2 regions of the Delftia sp. JD2 genome follow, and region 1 is predicted to be linked to the other one. Evidence: predicted binding sites of a transcription regulator. Region 1 holds the regulator's gene; the other holds the start of a gene.
What was found. The regulator FNR, encoded in region 1, switches genes on or off when oxygen is low (the NO sensors DNR and NnrR bind a similar motif). The targets are predictions, from matches to a motif close to TTGATNNNNATCAA.
Positions count from the first base shown of each region.

Region 1 (7,615 bases):
GGCCCAGCGAGTCGTTGATGATCTTGAAGCGGTCCAGGTCGATGAACAGGATGCTGAACACCGTGCCGCCTGCGCGCGCGGCCTCGATGGCTGCATCCACGCGCTCCGTGAGGTTCAGGCGGTTGGGCAGGCCGGTGAGCGCGTCGCTGTAGGCCAGCTGTTCAATGCGCTGCTGGGCCACGCGCTGCTGCGTGAGGTCGCGCATGAAGCCGATGCTCTGCACCACGTCGCCCTGCGCGTTGCGCAGCGGCACCCAGGACAGGCGCACGGCGCAGCGCGCGCCGCCGGCCTGGCGCAGCCACAGGTCGCCCTCCCAGAAGCCGCCCTGGTGCCACTGGATGCGGGCCAGGTCGCCCAGGGTGTCGGCCTGGCCTTCGGAGGCCTCGAACAGCGACTCCACCGTGCGCCCCTGCACGGGCATGCCGCCCAGCAGGCGTTCGCAGGCCGGGTTGGTGCGGGCCACATCCATGTAGCCGTCGGCAATGAAGATGCCGTCCAGGCTGGATTCGAAGACGCGCGCGGCCAGCTCCAGGCCCGCCTGGGTCTGGGCCTCGGCCGTGATGTCGCGAAAGGAAAAGATCCGCCCCATGGGCAGGCCCCGGCGCAGCTGGGGCACGGCGCGGCGCTCCAGGATGCGGCCGTCGCGCAGGTCCAGCACGTCGGCCGCCTCCATCAGGGGCTGGGCCGACAGCAGCTTCAACTGGCGCGCATAGGATTCGGCATCGCGCACCTGGCTGGCCAGGTGGTCGAGGATGGCCACGTCGTTGCGGCGCACCAGCAGCGCCTCGGGAATGCCCCAGAGCGTGGCAAAGCGGTGGTTGAAGGCGCGGATGCGGCCATCGGGATCGCAGACCAGGATGGCGTCGGCCGCGGACTCCAGCGTGGCGCGCAGCTCGCCCAGCAGGCTCTCGAACTCGGCCTCGTGCAAGGCCTGCTCGCGCCGGTCCAGCATGCTGACCAGCAGCACCTCGCCGTCGAGCGCGCGCACGCGCATCTCCACGGGCGCCAGCTGGCCGTCGGCGCGGCGCACCTCGGCAATGAACTGGGCTCCGGCCTGCCAGTTGAAGGGATCGCTCCAGAAAGCCTGCTGCTGCGGCGTGGCGGCCAGCACCTGCACGGGCAGGCCCGGGGCCGCATCGGCCTCATAGCCGGTGACGGATTCGCTGGCGGCGTTGGCGCGCAGCACCTTCAGGGTGCGCGCATCGATCAGCCACAGGGCCTCCTGCAGTGCATCGAGCAGGCGGGGCCAGGCGCGGTTGAGCGCTTGCTTGTTCAAGACGCCACCTTCGGTGGATCCAACTCCACCGCCCGTTCAAAGTAATAGCAGACACGCCGGCGCGGCGACAGGTAGTCCAGCGCATCGCGCGGCAGTTGCGCGGGCGCCACTCCCCGGCGTATGCCCAGCTCGGGAAACAGCTCCAGCGCCAGCACGGGCGCCTGCGCGGCCGGCACGCCGGCATCGTGCACCATCACCGAGGGCTTGAGCGGGCGTGATGCATTCACGGACATGACCATGGCATGGCGCCCATCGGTCAGCTCCACCACCGAGCCCGGGGGGAACACACCCATCATGCGGATGAAGCCATTGAGCACGGGCGCGGCGAACTTGTCGCGCAGCCGACTGAACAGCATGGACAGGGCCTCGTGCGGCGTATGCGGCGTCTGTGCATCGCCGGGATTGCACAGGCGGTCGTAGCTGTTGACCAGGGCCAGGATCTGGCCCGTGAGTTCCATGTCTTCGGCCACCAGGCTCAGCGGGAACCCCGTGCCGTCGGCCCATTCATGGTGCTGGGCGATGGCCGTGGTGACCTGGGCCGACAGGCCCATGCGCATGGCAATGGCCACGGATTCGCCCACATGGCGCTCGTAGCGCTCGCGCAGGGCGTCGGGCACGGAAGGCTCCAGCGCCAGGCCGTGCATGCCTTCGACACCGGCCACGGGCTTGCCCGCGTCATGCAGCAGCGCCGCCAGACCCAGGTCGCGCAGCAGCGATTCCTGCAAGCCCAGGGCCCGGCCCAGCAGCAGGCTGAGCACGGTCACGTTGACGGCATGCACGCTCTGGCTGCTGCCCACGCCATCGGACAGCAGGTGAATGGCCACGTCCTGCGGGCCCGCCAGTTCGGCCAGGCAGCCATCGACCAGGGCCTCGGTGGGCATGCGCGCCTGCTCGGGCGCGCTGGCGATGGTGGTCTCTATGGCCACATAGCCGCGCTCAACCTTCTGAAAGCGCGCATTGCAGTCCTCCAGCCGGCCGCGCCAGTCGGGCACGGACAGCAGCAGCGGTGCTGGCGCAGGTTCGGTGGGTGCAGGCTCGGGGGCCACCACGACGGGCGGCAGCTCCTGCGGCGGCGGGGTGCGCACCTCGGCGGGCCAGGTGTCGCTTTTGTGCGGGACACAGCGTACCACCTCCAGGCCCAGGGATTTCAGGGTCTGGATCTGTGCGCTGGAGGTGATCTTGAAGCTGCTGACCGGAAAGGGATGGTTCAGCCACCCAACATCGAGCTGGACAAACATGCCCGGACGGAGGTCTCGGATATCGATGAGGACGGAATGGTTCACGCGCGGCAACGGCCCCGAGGCTGAAGGAATCGGCAATATGTAAGCCGATGATTCGGGCATTATCTCCAGTTCTGAGGGCCTCGCAGCCAATCCGCGACCCCAGGTGCCAAGTCTGGCCTCAGCTGTTGCTCAACGGCACCAGAGGCTGGGCTTGTAGATCAGGTCCATCCACAGCGCCCAGACGGCCACGCCCACCAGCATCAGGCCGGCCAGGCGCGTGCCCCATTCGGCGCGCAGGCCGTTCAGGCGCTGCCGGCCCAGCCGCCACAGCCAGGGGCCGGCCACCAGCCACAGGCCGCTGCCCACGCCAAAGGCCGCCATGGCCAGCGCGCCCTGCAACGGGCCGCCGCTGAGCGCGGCGACCAGCACGGCCGAATACAGCAGTCCGCAAGGCATGAGCGCCCAGGCATAGCCTGCCGCCAGCGTGCCGCCCGGCGCCGACACCCAGGGCTGCACGCGCCGCCAGGCGGCGCGGCCAGCAGACTCCAGCCAGGCGGGCTGGCGGGCCTGCACCATCATGGCCAGGCCCCAGGCCATCACGGCGACATGGGTCAGTGTCCAGAACGGCTGCAGCGCCGTGGTCTGGCTGGTGAGCCAGGACAGGCTCTCCATGGCCAGGGCCGAGGCAGCGCCCAGGCTGGCATAGCCGGCCAGACGGCCGCCGTGGAACAGCGCCGTGCGCAGCCACAGCCGGCTTTGCAATCCATGCACGGCCACCACCTGCGAGCCGCCGCCCTGCCCCGCCCCGCCCGTGACCACGCCGCAGGGCGCAGCGCACATGGCAAGGCAATGGGGCCCGCCGACGAGCCCCATGATCAAAGCGGTCCAGAGCAGCGACAAGAGCATGGGGCCTAGATGATCCTCGAAAACCGCGCCCGGTTCTTGTCCGCCTGCAGATATCGGTCAAACAGCATGGCCACGCCGCGCACGAAGTACCAGCCCATGGGCGTGACCTGGAAGCCCTCGTCGCTGATCTGCACCAGGCCCTTGGCCTGCAGGTCCTCCAGGGCCGCCATCTCGGGCGCGAAGTACTCGCGAAAGCCCAGCAGCCAGGCCTGCTCCATGGGCTCGAACAGCACGGCGCCCTGACACATGATGGCCATGATGACGGCGCGGCGCACCAGGTCGTCGCGCGACAGCGCCAGGCCCCGCACCACGGGCAGGTGGCTGGCGTCGATGGCGTCGTAGTACTCCTCCAGCGTCTTGGCGTTCTGGCTGTAGCTGGCGCCCACCTTGCCGATGGCCGACACGCCCAGCGCAATCAGGTCGCAGTCGGGCTGAGTGCTGTAGCCCTGGAAATTGCGGTGCAGCCGGCCCTGGCGCTTGGCCACGGCCAGCGAGTCCTCGGGAAGGGCGAAGTGGTCCATGCCCACATAGACATAGCCACCGTCCATGAACGCGGCGATGGAACGCGACAGCATGGCCAGCTTGTCGGCCCCCTGGGGCAGATCCTCGGCCGCAATGCGCCGCTGCGGCTTGAAGCGCTCGGGCAGGTGGGCATAGGCATAGAGCGCGATGCGGTCGGGCCGCAGCGCGTTGACCTGGGCCAGCGTGCGCTCGAAGGATTCGGGCGTCTGCTTGGGCAGGCCGTAGATCAGGTCCACGTTGATGGAGGCAAAGCCCAGCTGCCGCGCGGCCGCCACCAGCTCGAACACCTGCTCTGCCGGCTGCACGCGGTGCACGGCGATCTGCACCTGCTCGTCGAAGTCCTGCACACCGAAGCTCAGGCGGTTGAAGCCCAGCTCCTTGAGCACGGCCAGGCGCTCGACGCTGACGGTGCGCGGATCGACCTCGATGGAGTACTCGCCACCCGGCTCCAGCTTGAAATGCTCGCGCAACAGGCCCATCAGCGTGCGCAGCTCGTCGTCGGAGAAGAAGGTGGGCGTGCCGCCGCCCAGGTGCAGCTGGCTGACGGTCTGGCCCTTGCCGCAATGGGCCGTGTGCAAGGCCATCTCGCGCGCCAGGTAGTCCAGGTAGACGGCGGCGCGATCGTGGTGGCGCGTCACGATCTTGTTGCAGGCGCAGTAGTAGCAAAGCGACTCGCAAAAGGGCACGTGCACATACAGCGACAAAGGCATGGCACGCGCTGCGGTACTCGATTTGCGTTGTTGCAGCGCCAGGATATAGTCCTCTGCACCAAAGGCCTCGACAAAGCGGTCGGCGGTAGGGAACGAGGTGTATCGGGGCCCCGGTACGTCAAAGCGACGCAGCAGCTCTGGGGTGACAGCGGTCATGGGTTTTTTCCTCTAATACCTCGACTGTGCCGCAGCACATCGGTCATGTCCTTGACTCACATCAAGAGTTGTTTGAGGGACTGCTGCGACAATTTGATCCAACTCATCGCAATCCACGAGGTCACCGCCGGCACGCTGTGTGCCGCTGATGTTTATCACTCCATGAACCTTCAGACCATCAAAGCCTCCTGCTCCAACTGCAACCTGCGCGAACTGTGCATGCCCATGGGCCTGGATGCCGAGCAGATGCAGCGCATCGACGACATCGTGGCCACGCGCCGCAAGGTCAAGCGCGGAGGCCTGCTGTTTCGCAACGGCGAGACATTCACCTCGCTGTACGCCATCCGCACCGGCTTCTTCAAGACCTGCGTGGCCACCGAGGACGGACGCGACCAGGTCACAGGCTTTCAGATGGCCGGCGAGATCATCGGCCTGGACGGCATCGTCAACGACCACCACACCTGCGATGCCGTCGCACTGGAAGACGCCGAAGTCTGCGTCATGCCCTTCGACAAGCTGGAAGACCTGTCGCGCGAGGTCACGGCCCTGCAAAACCATGTGCACAAGGTCATGAGCCGCGAGATCGTGCGCGAGCACGGCGTGATGCTGCTGCTGGGCAGCATGCGCGCCGAGGAGCGCCTGGCCGCCTTCGTGCTCAACCTGGTGCAGCGCCTGCATGCGCGGGGCTTTTCCAAGTCGGAACTGGTGCTGCGCATGACGCGCGAGGAAATCGGCAGCTACCTGGGCCTGAAGCTGGAGACGGTGAGCCGCACCTTCTCCAAGTTCGCGGACGACAACATCATCGAGGTGCGCCAGCGCCATCTGCGCATCCTGGACACGGAGGCGCTCAAGCGCATCGTCAACAGCCAGCAGTGCCAGTGAGGCTGCAGGGGCGGCAAGCATTCATCCGCCAATGAACAAGGCCCGCGACAGCGGGCCTTGTTCATTGCGGCGGGCTCTCGCTCAGTCCCGCCCCAGCCCCTGCATGGCCAGATCCGGGTCGGGCTCGGAGACCACGCCGTCATTGAGATCGCGGGCCGAGCGGCCCAGCATGGTGGTCATCAGGCTGGAGAGCATGGTCACGCCCCAGAAGGCGAAGAAGGCCAGCGTGTAGATGCCCTGGCGCGACCAGCCCAGGTCGCCGAGCCAATGCAGCTCCAGCGGGTCCACAAAGGCAAAAACCAGCATCTCCATCACGGCGGCTGCCAGAAAGGCAGGCCAGGCAATCCACATCCAGCGTTGGGCCAACATCAGCGATCTCCTTGTGCTGTCGAGGGGTCGCCTTCATTGTGCGCCGCGCCAACGCATGGCGCCAAGCCCCGCAGCGCCCTGCACGCCTGTAGGAAACCCTCACCCGTCGCGCATGCCGGAGATGCGATCCGCCATGCAAAAAGGCCACGACTGCGGCCTGTTGCAGGAGTGCACGGCGATCAGCGGTCCGTGGGGTGATCGTGCGCGGGCGTGGCCGCATGGTTGCGGCCGGTGACGGCGGGCGCCATGCTCTTGGGCACTTCGCGCACGCCATCGGCACGCTCGTTGATCGTGATGCCGTTGCGGTAGTAGTCGGGGTCGATCACGGGATCGGCGCCATTGATGGCGATGATGGCCGTGATCACGGCAGCGACCACCACGGCCGCCGGGCCGGCCACCACCAGCCAGACATGGCCGAACTTCCACCAGGGCTTGCCGGCGTCGGGGTGCGAGGGAGCCTGCGCGGGCGCGGGCGCGGACACTGCGGGACTGGAAGACATGGGAAACCTCTTTCTTTCAGGCGGCAGGCGCGGACCGTGCCGCGCCTGCCAGGAACATCACCGGGGCACCAGGAAGACGGCCTTTTCGGACGCGCGTCCCGCGCCTGAATGCACGGCATCGATATCGAAGAATACGGTGTGCGAGCCCGGCTCGGCCGAACCGTAGGGAATCTGCAGGCGCGCCGCAATGCCGCGCGTCTCGGCCGGGCCGACCTCGACTTCCTGCTCGGACGCCAGCTCCAGCCCATCGAGGCCATGGGCGCTGATGCGGTAGCGCTGGGCCTGCTCGGTGGCATTCATGATCTGCAGGCGGTAGACATTCTCCAGCTTGCCGCCCGCCACGATGCGCGACAGCGAGGCGCGGTCGCGGATCACGTCCACCTTGACCGACTGGCGCAGCGCCAGGCTCACGATCATGGCCACGCTCAAGCCGATCAGCACGGACGAGTAGATCAGCACGCGCGGACGGAAGATGCGGCGCAGCACCTGGGCACGCCGCCACAGGCCGGCCATGGCGTTCTGCGTGGTCAGGCGGATCAGGCCGCGCGGGTACTCCATCTTGTCCATGATGGAATTGCAGGCGTCTATGCACAGGCCGCAGCCAATGCATTCGTATTGCAGACCGTTGCGGATGTCGATGCCCACGGGGCAGACCTGCACGCACATCTTGCAGTCGATGCAGTCGCCCAGGCCCTGGGCCTTGTAGTCCACCTTCTTGGTGCGCGGCGCACGCGGCTCGCCCCGGCCCGTGTCGTAGCTGACGATCATGGTGTCCCGGTCGAACATGGCGCTCTGAAAGCGCGCATAGGGGCACATGTACTTGCAGACCTGCTCGCGCATGTAGCCCGCGTTGCCATAGGTGGCAAAGCCGTAGAACAGCACCCAGAACATCTGCCAGCTGCCCTGCAGCGCCAGCAGCTCGCCGCCCAGCTCGCGGATGGGCACGAAGTAGCCCACGAAGGTGAAGCCGGTCCACAGCGCAATGGCGATCCACAGCAACTGCTTGAGCGACTTCTTCCAGGCCTTCTCGAAGGTCCAACCGTTCTTGTCCAGCCGCATGCGCGCGCTGCG
Region 1 covers NZ_LFJT01000049.1:37,698-45,312, reverse strand. The annotation lists gene ACM14_RS22505 (bifunctional diguanylate cyclase/phosphodiesterase) at 1-1,276, opposite strand, end outside; gene ACM14_RS22500 (HD-GYP domain-containing protein) at 1,273-2,619, opposite strand; gene ACM14_RS22495 (sulfite exporter TauE/SafE family protein) at 2,689-3,405, opposite strand; gene hemN (oxygen-independent coproporphyrinogen III oxidase) at 3,411-4,793, opposite strand; gene fnr (fumarate/nitrate reduction transcriptional regulator Fnr) at 4,956-5,675, shown strand; gene ACM14_RS22480 (hypothetical protein) at 5,757-6,044, opposite strand; gene ACM14_RS22475 (FixH family protein) at 6,224-6,544, opposite strand; gene ccoG (cytochrome c oxidase accessory protein CcoG) at 6,602-7,615, opposite strand, start outside.

Region 2 (7,615 bases), on a different contig from region 1:
TGAGCATCGCCTGAGCGAGTGGGCCACGCCGGCGCGATGCGCCGGCGTGGCTGGAGGGCCCGGAGTTTCCGGATGCGGTCAAGGCGTGACCGAGGCCGGAGCCGTCTGCGCGGCAGGGTCGGCCGGCATGGTGTGCTGGGGCATCATGTTGGTGTTCATGTGGAACATGACCCACAGGGTGCCCGCAATGCCGATGGCCACGAAGACCACGGTGAAGATGGTGGACAGCAGGGTCCAGCCGCCTTCGATCTTGCCGTTCATGTGCAGGAAGAAGACCATGTGGACCAGGATCTGCACCACGGCGAAGCCGCCGAGCACCATCACGGCCGTTGCACGGTCCGAGATGACATTGCTCATCACCAGCCAGAACGGAATGGCCGTCAGGATGATCGAGAGCACGAAGCCCCACATATAGCCCGAGAACGTGCTGTGCGGGCCTGCGTCGTGGTGGTGATCGTCATGGCCGTGCTGGTCGTGGTGACCGTGGCCATGGCCGGCGTGGATGTCGTGTGCAGCCATTTACAGCACCCCCATCAGGTAAACAAAAGTGAAGACGCCGATCCAGACCACGTCCAAGAAGTGCCAGAACATCGACAGGCACATCAGGCGGCGGTTGTTCTCGTGCGTCAGGCCGTGCTTGTTGATCTGGATCATCAGCGTGACCAGCCAGATCAGGCCGAAGCTCACGTGCAGGCCGTGGGTGCCCACGAGCGTGAAGAACGAGGACAGGAAGGCGCTGCGCTGCGGGCCTGCGCCCTCGTGCAGCAGGTGGGAGAACTCATAGAGTTCCAGGCCCAGGAAGCACAGGCCGAACAGGCCGGTGATGGCCAGCCACAGCTGGGTGCCGCCCAGCTTGCCCTGCTGCTTTTGCAGCATGGCGAAGCCGAAGGTGATGGACGACAGCAGCAGGAAGGCCGTGTTCATCGCCACCAGGGGCAGGTCGAACAGCTGGGCGCCCGTGGGGCCTGCAGCGTAGTTGCGGCCCAGCACGCCATAGGTGGCGAACAGCGCTGCAAAGATCAGGCAGTCGCTCATCAGGTAGAGCCAGAAGCCCAGAGCGGTGCCGTTTTCGGGATGGGGCTCCTCGGCGAGGTGGTACTCGCGCGGGGCCAGGGCGGCAGCGCCGCCTGCGGTGTAACGGGTATCAGACATGACGTGCCAGCTGTTGTGTGCGCAGTTCTTCCGTGGCCGCGACTTCTGCGGCGGGGATGTAGTAGTCGCGCTTGTAGTTGAACGTGTGGATGATCGACGCCAGCACGGTGGCGGCGAACGACGCAATGGCCAGGGGCCACATGTGCCAGATCATCGCGAAGCCGAAGACCGTGGACAGCGCGGCGATCACGACGCCGGCGCCGGTGTTGGACGGCATGTGGACGGGCTTGAAGCCGGTCAGCGGACGCTGGTAGCCGTGCTTCTTCATGTCCCACCAGGCATCGATCTCATGCACCACGGGCGTGAAGGCGAAGTTGTACTGGGGAGGGGGCGAGGAGGTGGCCCACTCCAGCGTGCGGCCTTCCCATGGGTCGCCGGTCACGTCACGCAGCTGGTCGCGCTTGAAGTAGCTGACCACCAGCTGGATCAGGAAGCTGCCGATGCCCAGTGCCACCAGGCCGGCGCCCAGGGCGGCGATCACGAACCAGATCTGCAGCGAGGGGTCCTCGAAGTGGTTGGCACGGCGTGTCACGCCCATCAGGCCCAGCACGTACAGCGGTGTGAAGGCGACCCAGAAGCCGACCAGCCAGAACCAGAACGAGCACTTGCCCCAGAACTCGTCGAGCTTGTAGCCGAAGGCCTTGGGGAACCAGAAGTTGATGCCGGCGAACACGCCGAACACCACGCCGCCGATGATCACGTTGTGGAAGTGGGCGATCAGGAACAGGCTGTTGTGCAGCACGAAGTCGGCCGGGGGAACGGCCAGCAGCACGCCGGTCATGCCGCCGATGGCGAACGTGCACATGAAGCCCACGGTCCACAGCATCGGCACCGTGAAGCGGATGCGGCCGCGGTACATGGTGAACAGCCAGTTGAAGATCTTGGCGCCCGTCGGGATCGAGATGATCATCGTCGTGATGCCGAAGAAGGTGTTCACGCTGGCGCCGGAGCCCATGGTGAAGAAGTGGTGCAGCCAGACCAGGTAGGACAGGATGGTGATACACACCGTCGCGTACACCATGGAGGTGTAGCCGAACAGGCGCTTGCGGCTGAAGGTCGAGACGATCTCCGAGAAGATGCCGAAGCAGGGCAGGATCAGGATGTAGACCTCGGGGTGGCCCCAGATCCAGATCAGGTTCACGTACAGCATGGGGTTGCCGCCCAGCTCGTTCGTGAAGAAGTTCGTGCCGACATAGCGGTCCAGCGACATCAGCACCAGGGCTGCGGTCAGGATGGGGAACGAGGCCACGATCAGCGCGTTGGTGCACAGGGCGGTCCAGGTGAAGACGGGCATCTTCATCAGGTTCATGCCGGGTGCGCGCATCTTGATGATGGTCACGATCAGGTTGATGCCTGACAGCGTGGTGCCGACGCCGGCCACCTGCAATCCCCAGATGTAGTAGTCAAGCCCGACCCCGGGGTTCTGCGCCCCCAGGTTGGACAGTGCCAGCCAGCCGGAGGTGGAGAACTCGCCCAGGAACAGCGAGATCATCACCAGCACGGCGCCGCCCGTGGTCATCCAGAAGCTGAAGTTGTTCAGGAACGGGAAGGACACGTCGCGGGCGCCGATCTGCAGCGGCACCAGATAGTTCATCAGGCCGGTCACGAAGGGCATGGCCACGAAGAAGATCATGATCACGCCGTGGGCCGTGAAGATCTGGTCGTAGTGGTGCGGAGGCAGGTAGCCCAGGTTGTCGCCGAAGGCCATGGCCTGCTGCAGGCGCATCATCAGCGCGTCGGCAAAGCCGCGCAGCAGCATGACCAGACCGAGGATCATGTACATGATGCCGATCTTCTTGTGGTCGATGCTGCACAGCCAGTCGCGCCACAGCGGGCCCCACAGGCGGAACTTGGTGAGCAGGCCCAGTACGGCAAGGCCGCCGAGCACCACGGCGATGAAGGTCGCCAGCACGATGGGCTCATGCGCCATCGGGATGGAGTCCCAAGTGATGCGTCCCAGCAGCCAGTGGGCCTGTGCCGGGGAGGTATGTTCAGACATATCGAGTCTCTTAGGTCGTGATGGGAGCGGGCGGCGGTCTGGCCGTCGTCCGCGTCCGCTAACTGCTTATTGCTGCGCAGCGGCTGCGGAGCCGTCGCGCTGGTCCAGGAAGGCCACGACGCGGTCGGCGTTTTGCACCGTGCACACATCCTGGGGCAGGTTCATGCCCACGGCCTTGAGATAGGCTTCGCCGCCGGCAGCGTCGATGGCCATCATGTGATGCATGCACATCTTGCCTTCTTCGACACAGCGGTTGAGCACCTTGTCGTACAGGCCTTCGTCCACCGTGGCGAAGCGCTCGACCGGGTTGCGCTCGCTGGGCTTGACCAGGTTCAGGTAGGTATCGCGCGTCAGGGCCTTGCCTTCGGACTTGGCCTTGGCAACCCACTGATCGAACTCTTCGTTGCTCAGGCCATGGAACTTGAACGTCATGCCCGAGAAGCCGGCGCCGCTGTAGTGCGATGCCAGGCCGTGGAACACGCCGGGCTTGTTGATCACGGCGTTCAGCTCGGTCTGCATGCCGGGCATGGCATAGATCATGCCGGCCAGGTCAGGCACGTAGAAGGAGTTCATCGTCGAGGTGGCGGTCAGCTTGAAGTGGATGGGACGATCCACGGGAGCGGCCAGCTCGTTGACGGTGGCGATGCCTTTTTCAGGGATGAAGAACAGCCACTTCCAGTCCATGGCCACGACCTGCACCTCCAGCGGCTTGACATCGGTGCTCAGCGGCTTGGTGGCCGAGACGCGGTCCAGCGGACGGTAGGGGTCCAGCTTGTGGGTGCTGATCCAGGTGATGGCGCCCAGCGCGATGATGATCATCAGCGGCACGGACCAGATCACCAGCTCCAGCGTGGTGGAGTGGTGCCATTCGGGGTCGTAGTGGGCCTCGGTGTTCGACTGGCGGTATTTCCAGGCGAAAAGCAGCGTGAGGATGATCACCGGGATGATGATGATCAGCATCAGCAAGGTGGCCGTGACCACCAGGTTGCCTTGCTGCGCGGCGATGTCGCCGGCGGGGTTGAGCACGACGGCTTTGCTGCAGCCAGTGAGACTGGCTGTCAAAGCGGCCGCGGTGAGCCACGCAGGCCCACGGAGTTCCTTGATTTTTAGCATGCTAGGGGCGCAACAAGAGCGCGTTTACATAGAAACGCGGATTACAAGATCCGGGCAAATGTATTACGAAGTATAAATTTGTCCATTGGACATTTTGTCCAACGTCAAGGAGAACCCGGGAACTTTCTGCTACCTGGGCGGGTGCACGGCAGGCGCCTGGCGGTCCGGAGGCCGCATTTTCGCGTCGCGCGCAGCAGGACAAACACCGAGGCCGGTCGAGGTGGAAACCGCCTTGCGCCAGATCAAGCGAGGGCGTAGAACAGAGCTGTCAGTGAGACGAGACAAGGAGCATCCATCTATGAGCGGCCTCGACACAACTGCAAGCTTCCCCGGCGGAAGCTATGAGAGCAAAGAATCTCTGTCCCGCGCCGACACCCACGAAGATGTCACGCCCAACGAAATCGCCGTCGGCGTGATCATCGGGCGATCCTCGGAGTACTTCGACTTCTTCGTGTTCGGCATCGCCTGCGTGCTGGTCTTCCCGGCACTGCTGTTTCCCTACCTTTCCAAGCTCGACGGCACGCTGATGTCGTTCGCCATCTTCTCGCTGGCCTTCGTGGCCCGGCCGCTGGGCACGGCGCTGTCCATGGCCGTGCAGCGGCGCTGGGGGCGGGCGACCAAGCTGACGCTGGCGCTGTTTCTGCTGGGCGTGTGCACCGTGGGCATGGCCTTCCTGCCCAGCTACCAGCAGGCGGGGGTGAATGCCATCATCGTGCTGGCGCTGCTGCGCATAGGCCAGGGCATTGCGCTGGGCGGCTCGTGGGACGGCCTGCCGTCGCTGCTGGCCATGTCGGCGCCCAAGAACCGGCGCGGCTGGTATTCGATGATGGGCCAGTTGGGCGCGCCGCTGGGCTTCGTGCTCGCGGCAGGGCTGTTTGCCTTCATCTACGCCCATGTGGGAGCCGACGAGTTCCTCAGCTGGGGCTGGCGCTATCCCTTCTGCGTGGCCTTTGCCATCAACGTCGTGGCACTGTTCGCCCGGCTGCGCCTGGTCGTGGGCCAGTCCTACACCGAACTGCTGCAGCAGCGTGAGCTGGAGCCCATGGGCGTGCTGCCGCTGATGCGCGACGAGGGACGCAACGTGGTGATCGGCGCGTTTGCCGCCCTGGCCAGCTTTGCGCTGTTCCACCTGGTGACCATCTTCCCGCTGTCCTGGATCTCGCTGTACTCGGACCAGTCGGTGACCCATGTGCTCGGGGTGCAGATCGTGGGCGCCTTCTGTGCGGCTGCCGCCATCATGGTCTCGGGCTGGCTGGCCGACCGTGTGGGCCGGCGCAACACGCTGGGCACCATGGCCTGCCTGATCGGCATCTTCAGCTTCCTGGCGCCCTGGCTGCTGGGCAGCGGAACGATGGGGAACAACGTGTTCATCATCGTCGGCTTCATCCTGCTGGGCCTGTCCTATGGCCAGGCGGCCGGCACGGTGACGTCCAACTTCCCCTCGCGCTATCGCTACACGGGTGCCGCGTTGTCCTCGGACATGGCCTGGCTGGTGGGCGCGGCATTCGCTCCGCTGGTGGCCCTGGGCGTGTCCTCGCGCTTCGGACTGGTGGCGCTGGGGATCTATCTGCTGTCGGGTGCGCTGTGCACGCTGGCGGCACTGGGCATCAACCGCGCCATCGAGACGCGCGACTGAACGGGCGCAGCAAATCAAAGGCCGGCTCTGCCGGCCTTTTTCGTTGTGACTTCGCCTCAGGGGTTTTCACCGTAGCGCTGCTTGAAGTCGAATTCGAGCCTGTCGCAGTCCTGCACCGATTCAAACTGCTGCGTCTTGCGCTCGGCCTCTGGCCGCGCGGTTTCCTTGCGGCAGATCTTGATGGTTTCGCGCTCCACCCAGCGCGCCTCGCCTTCGGGCGTGGACAGCAACTGGCCAGCCAGCATGAGCACAGCGAAGAAGGCCACGGGCAGGCCGATGAGCCAGGGCACGATGCGGCTTTTTGGCGGCTTGGGCGGTTTGGTCGGACCGGATCCGTTGGCGCTGGCAGCGGGGGACGGTTCGCTGGAATGGGGCTCGGGTGTCTGTGGTTGCGCCATGGTGTGCTTGCTGTGGTTCCGGCTGGCGATTATCCAGGGCGCCCATCGCGCGCAGTCTGAGCGGGATCAGGGAACGGCGAGATCGCCTGTGCTAGCCATCTCCCCCATCTCCTGCACCAGCCATTTCTCCAGCGCAAGAATGTCGGCCCTGCGGCCCGGATGGGGCGCCACCCACCGCTGCAGTCGCCGCGGACCGGCCAGTGACCGGCTGGAGATCGTGCTCAAGGGCGGGCAGATGGGAGGAGAGGCCTTCTTTGGCCACGTGCGTGATGGAGGCTAGGCAGGGCTCGCTGCCGCAACCATGGGGCAAACCTATAATGCGCGTTGGTCCCGACGGGACACCCTCCCGCCAGGGACAGCGCCCCGCGTGCGCGCTCCGAACTCCTAGACACCATGAGCACACCCACTTTCACCGTTGCCGACATTCGCAAGAGCTTTCTGGACTTTTTCGCATCCAAGGGCCACACCATCGTGGAGTCGAGCCCCCTGGTGCCCGGCAACGATCCGACGCTGATGTTCACCAACTCGGGCATGGTCCAGTTCAAGGACGTGTTCCTGGGCACCGACAAGCGCCCCTACAAGCGCGCCACCTCGGTGCAGACCTGCCTGCGCGCAGGCGGCAAGCACAACGATCTGGAAAACGTGGGCTACACGGCCCGCCACCACACCTTCTTCGAGATGCTGGGCAACTGGTCCTTCGGCGACTACTTCAAGCGCGAGTCGCTCAAGTGGGCCTGGGAGCTGCTGACCGAGGTCTACAAGCTGCCCAAGGAACGCCTGCTGGCCACGGTCTACGCCGAGGACGACGAGGCCTATGACATCTGGACCAAGGAAATCGGCCTGCCGCCCGAGCGCGTGATCCGCATCGGCGACAACAAGGGCGGCCGCTACAAGAGCGACAACTTCTGGATGATGGCCGACACCGGCCCCTGCGGCCCCTGCTCGGAAATCTTCTACGACCACGGCGCGCATGTGGCCGGCGGCCCTCCGGGCAGCCCTGACGAAGACGGCGACCGCTTCATCGAAATCTGGAACAACGTGTTCATGCAGTTCGACATGGACGAGCAGGGCAACGTCAAGCCGCTGCCCGCGCCCTGCGTGGACACCGGCATGGGCCTGGAGCGCCTGGCCGCCATCCTGCAGCATGTGCACAGCAACTACGAGATCGACCTGTTCCAGGCGCTGATCAAGGCCGCTGCGCGCGAGACGCACATCGCCGACATCGAGACCCCCTCGCTCAAGGTGATCGCCGACCACATCCGCGCCACCGCCTTCCTGGTGGCCGACGGCGTGATTCCCTCCAACGAAGGCCGCGGC
Region 2 covers NZ_LFJT01000020.1:14,156-21,770, forward strand. The annotation lists gene ACM14_RS13005 (SURF1 family protein) at 1-7, opposite strand, end outside; gene cyoD (cytochrome o ubiquinol oxidase subunit IV) at 79-519, opposite strand; gene cyoC (cytochrome o ubiquinol oxidase subunit III) at 520-1,152, opposite strand; gene cyoB (cytochrome o ubiquinol oxidase subunit I) at 1,145-3,151, opposite strand; gene cyoA (ubiquinol oxidase subunit II) at 3,218-4,264, opposite strand; gene ACM14_RS13030 (MFS transporter) at 4,563-5,900, shown strand; gene ACM14_RS13035 (hypothetical protein) at 5,957-6,298, opposite strand; gene alaS (alanine--tRNA ligase) at 6,692-7,615, shown strand, end outside.
Region 2: a site for FNR is predicted at 4,359-4,372, ahead of cyoA (ubiquinol oxidase subunit II). Genes of this name have one in related genera too.